Regions from separate parts of the Nonomuraea sp. 3N208 genome, predicted to be linked through region 1. Evidence: riboswitches for the same ligand, from Rfam matches in the RefSeq annotation. Region 1 holds a riboswitch; the other holds the start of a gene.
What was found. Region 1 has a riboswitch for cyclic di-AMP ahead of ACTWPT_RS31245 (CHAP domain-containing protein). Riboswitches for the same ligand answer to the same signal wherever they lie in the genome.
Positions count from the first base shown of each region.

Region 2: it holds a riboswitch for cyclic di-AMP, as region 1 does, so the genes downstream of both, ACTWPT_RS48590 (glycoside hydrolase family 25 protein) here and ACTWPT_RS31245 (CHAP domain-containing protein) in region 1, are expected to answer to the same signal.

Region 1 covers NZ_JBQQBR010000022.1:147,474-149,668, forward strand. The annotation lists gene ACTWPT_RS31240 (alpha/beta fold hydrolase) at 1-290, shown strand, start outside; gene ACTWPT_RS31245 (CHAP domain-containing protein) at 398-1,084, opposite strand; cyclic di-AMP (ydaO/yuaA leader) riboswitch at 1,096-1,232, opposite strand; gene ACTWPT_RS31250 (Gfo/Idh/MocA family protein) at 1,350-2,195, opposite strand, start outside.
Region 2 covers NZ_JBQQBR010000048.1:28,761-30,955, reverse strand. The annotation lists gene ACTWPT_RS48595 (ester cyclase) at 309-674, shown strand; cyclic di-AMP (ydaO/yuaA leader) riboswitch at 1,246-1,388, shown strand; gene ACTWPT_RS48590 (glycoside hydrolase family 25 protein) at 1,402-2,148, shown strand.

The sequences.
Region 1 (2,195 bases):
ACCTGGACCCGTGGCACGACGCCCGGGTGCGACGGTCGTGGATGGCGCTGGCCGGCGCCGCCGACAGCCGCTACACGCTGGACCTGGTGCCCGCGCTGCAGGCCGACGGGACGCCGAAGCTGCTGGTGTGGGGCGAGGACGACACCTTCCAGGAGGTCCGGCACGCCGAGCGTTTCGCCGCCGAGATGCCGAACACCTCCCTGGTCCGCATCCCGCGCGCCGGTCACATCCCAATGGAGAACGACCCGGCCGCCGTCGCAGCCGCTCTGGCGCGGTTCTTCCTGGACTGAACCCCATCTGCCTCAGCAGGGGCGCGCGTTCGGCTCAGGGTCGGGCCGTGAACGCGGCGAGCGCGCGTCCCGCGTGGGGATGCGCGCTCGTGCGGGCGCAGGGATCGTCAGGCGGCGTACTCGGGGTAGCCGTAGCCGACGACCTGCGACTTCGGCCGAGTGCGCTCTTCGACCTTGCCGTTGCCGGTGTTGCCCTCGATGGTGGAGATGGTGCCGTCCTGGTTGTCCTTGACGACGAACCCGACGTGCTTGATGTCGCTGATGTCCTTGCTGCCGTTCCAGGAGAAGAACACGACGGCGCCGGGCCTGACGTCGGTGCCGAAGCGGTTGTTGGCCTTGAACCACTTGGCGTGGGCGACGGTCCAGGCGTCCCAGCCGACCTGCGGGCGGGCGCCGGTCTGCTCGCCGACCCAGGAGACGAACATCGCGCACCAGGCGGCGTTCAGGTAGTGGGCGCGGCTGCCGCCGTCGCGGGCGATGGTCTCGGCGGCGCGCTGGGAGTTGGCGTACCACTGCTGGTACTTGGTGCCGCCGCCGGCGGCGTTCTCACTGGTGCCGACTTGGGACTTGGCCAGGGCCAGGACCTGGGCGGCGGTGACATTGATCTTGGTCTTGTCGGTCGCCGCGGCCTTGATGCCGGCCTGTTCGGCCTTGGAGGCGACCGGCTGCTTGTCCGTCGCGGCCGACGCGGCACCTGTGACGTGGGCGGTGAACGCAGCGGCGAGGACGGTGGCGCCGAGGGCGGCGCGGGCGATGTTGATCTTGTTGGCAGCGAAAATGGGGTGCTTGGCCATCGAGGGGTTACTCCTTGCTTCCATGCCGCTTACCGGGTTAGCTGACGGGCTCGGGCGTGGAAGCTGCCCTACGGCACCGAAGTGCCGATTCGCCCCAAAGGACATGGGTCCCCGGTTCCGCGCAAGGCGGATTCAGCGGTCACAGGACTGTCCTGTGATGTTTCGTGCGATGGTCGGACGTGTCCGGACAAACCGGACGCATGCCGCAAGATGCCCCATAAGGTAATACATGGGGCAAGGGGATTACAACTGCCTAAAGGCCCAGCTAGGCAAGTTGCCTGCGAGCGTCGGCAAGAAGCCCCATCATGGCAAGGGACTCGTCAAGCGGCATGATCGAACTTTCGGTCCTGCCTTCGGCCGTCGCGGCACGGACTTCGCGGAGCTCTCCGGCGTACCCGTTGTCGGCCGGATCGAGCACGTGCTCTTCCGGCTCCATGGAGGGCCCGGTGAGGAGAATCCGCTGCGGCGCCCAGAACGGAGCCTGGATGTCTGCCCGCATCTGACTGCCTACAACGCTGGCATCGTTCGGGTAATTCCCGAGCAACGAGGTCGCCACGAGAGCATGCCTGCCGCCGGGATAGAGCAAAACGCCGGCGGTCTCCGCGTCCACCCCGTTCGGGGCCAGGGAGCCGGTGACACGCAGGCCGGAGGGCATGCCGAGGAGCAGCTGGGCCAGCCCGAACGGGTAGATCCCCAGGTCGAGCAGTGCGCCGCCGCCCAGCTCGGGTGCCCAGAGCCGGTGGGCGGGGTCGTAGGGCAGGGTGAAGCCGAAAGAGGCCTGCACGGACCGGATCTCGCCGAAGCGCTCATCGGAGGCGATCTTCTGGATGAGGGGGTTGAACCTCATCCACATGGCCTCCATCAAGAAGACGCCTGCCTCGCGTGCCAGGCGCACCATCTTCTCGGCGTCGTCCACGGTGGCGGCAAGCGGCTTCTCGCACAGCACGGCCTTGCCGGCGGCGATGGCGGCCTCGGCGACCTGGAGGTGCTGGGCGTGCGGAGTGGCCACGTAGATCGCGTCCACGGCCGGGTCGGCGCACAGCCGCTCGTAGGAGTCGTAGGCCGACTCCGCGCCCAGCGTCGCTGCCAGGGCCTGCGCGCGGCCCAGGTT
Region 2 (2,195 bases), on a different contig from region 1:
GGATGTCCGGGGAGTTCTGGGCATCGATGCCCACCGAGCGTACGTATAGGTGATGAAGGTGATCGTATGAGGACAAAGCCATCACCCGGCACTCCGACCCCATCACGGTCCGCGAGACAGGTGTTCCTTGTCGAAGTCTTTTAGGGTCAGACTCCGAAGGCGCGGCGGATGACGGCGTCGAAGGCACGGTCCGAGAGCAGCCAGCGCATGAAGATCGTGGAGGCCCATGGTCGTCCGTGAACGCGCTTCCTCCTGAGCCCTGTCGTGCTCACACGCCCACGTAGAGTTCGGCGGCCGCGGCCGAGGACGTGAGCGCCCTGGTAAAGCGAATGCAGGAGTGCTTCAACAGCCGGCAATTCGACCAGGCCGCAGACCTGCACACCCCCGGCTTCTTCAGCCATCCGCTCGGCACCACAGGGTTCGAGGCGGGCAAAGACGCCTGGCGCACACTCGTTACCCGGTTTCCTGGCATACGCGTCGTCGCCCAGGACATCCTGGTTGACGGCGACAAGGCCGCCGTCCGCTCGACCGTCGAGGGGATCGCGGCCCCAGACGGCGACGCCCAGCCCATGCTGTTCGAGATCTTTCGCATCGACAATGGCCGGTTCGCGGAGATGTGGGGGGCCAGCACGGGATTCCCATCCTCGGCTAGCCCTGAGGATTTGCTCAACTAGCCCCGAAAATGTGCGTCGTGGGGTGGGCGACCGGTTCGGCAACCACAGAAAAGCGCTCCTCGCCTGGGACGATAAGGGGTGCCGATGTCCTTTTCGGCCCAGGTCGAGGAGCGCTTAACGACGTTCCACGCCCTCCATGCCTCCGCACGTCCCTGCTCGCACCCGATGGTCACCTGGCGGGATGATCAACACTGTCGTGGTGCTCAAACCCATCGACATTCTTCCGAATTCAAGATCGCTAAATGGTAGATGGCGTTCACAAGCTGGCCTCCGAGAAGTCCTCGACCTTCCTCGTGCCGTCTCCCGGGGCGATCGCAGATCGTATGCTTCAACCTGCCTTAAACGTTCTATCAAGCGCAGGTCAAGCCATCCGGACCGGTCTCTGAACATGAGCCTGCTCACCGAGACGGCGAATTCCTAGCCGAGCGGGGCTCCTGAGCCGTCACCAGGAGAGGAACTCGCCGACCACCGGTTTGTCCACTTGTAAACCTTTTGGTTGATACATTATGTTATGCGCCATACGTCCGGTTTATCCGGTTGTTGCATTGACCATCGCATGACATCACAGTCCTGTCTGTGACCGCTGAATCCGCCTTCGGGCGGAACCGGGGACCCAGTCGTTCGAACTTGGGGTGAATTGGCGCCGAGGTGCCATAGGGCAGCTTCCATGCCCGAACCCGTCAGCTAACCCGGTAAGCGGTATGGAAGCAAGGAGAACTCCCTACCGATGGCCGACCATCGTCTTACCCCTGCCCCGAAGACCAGCGTCACCCGAATGGCCAACCGCATGGCCACCCCCGGCATCTTGCTGAAGTCCGCGGTCACCGGGTTGCTGGCCGTGACCACCGCCGTGGCGGGTGCGAGCGTCGCCAGTCCCGCGCACGCCGACAGCGACACGCTCGTCTACGGCCAGGACGTCTCCAACTACCAGCCGACGCACGATTGGGCCGCCAGCGGCGCCAAGTACGGCATCGTCAAGGCGACCGAGGGCGCCGATTTCAGAGACCGTGCCTTCGCCCGTCACTGGGCCGAGATGGCCAAGCAGAACATGGTGCGCGGCGCTTACCATTACGGTCACCCGGCCAACGACCCCGTCGCCGAGGCCGACTTCTTCCTATCCGTGGTCAACAAGCAGCCGGCCAGGAGCGGTGACCTCCTCGTCCTGGACCTGGAGACCACCGACGGCAAGTCCGTAGCCCAGGTCAACGCCTGGGCCAAGAAGTGGCTGGAGCGAGTGAGGGCCAAGACCGGCATCACCCCGCTGTTCTACTCCGGCTGGAACTTCGCCAGCAGATATGGTCAAGGCCTCGGCCAGTACCCGCTGTGGGTCGCCCACTACAGCAAGGCAAGAGGCACGGTCCTGCCGCCCGCACCGTGGAAGACGTGGACCATCCACCAGTACACCGACAGCCCAGTGGACCAGAACGTCACCTCCGTGAGCCTGGACCGACTTCGCGCCCTGGGCCGCAAGTAACCGGGTCCGTGGTCGCGCGGCACGCTCCAGGCAGCGAACGCTCAAGG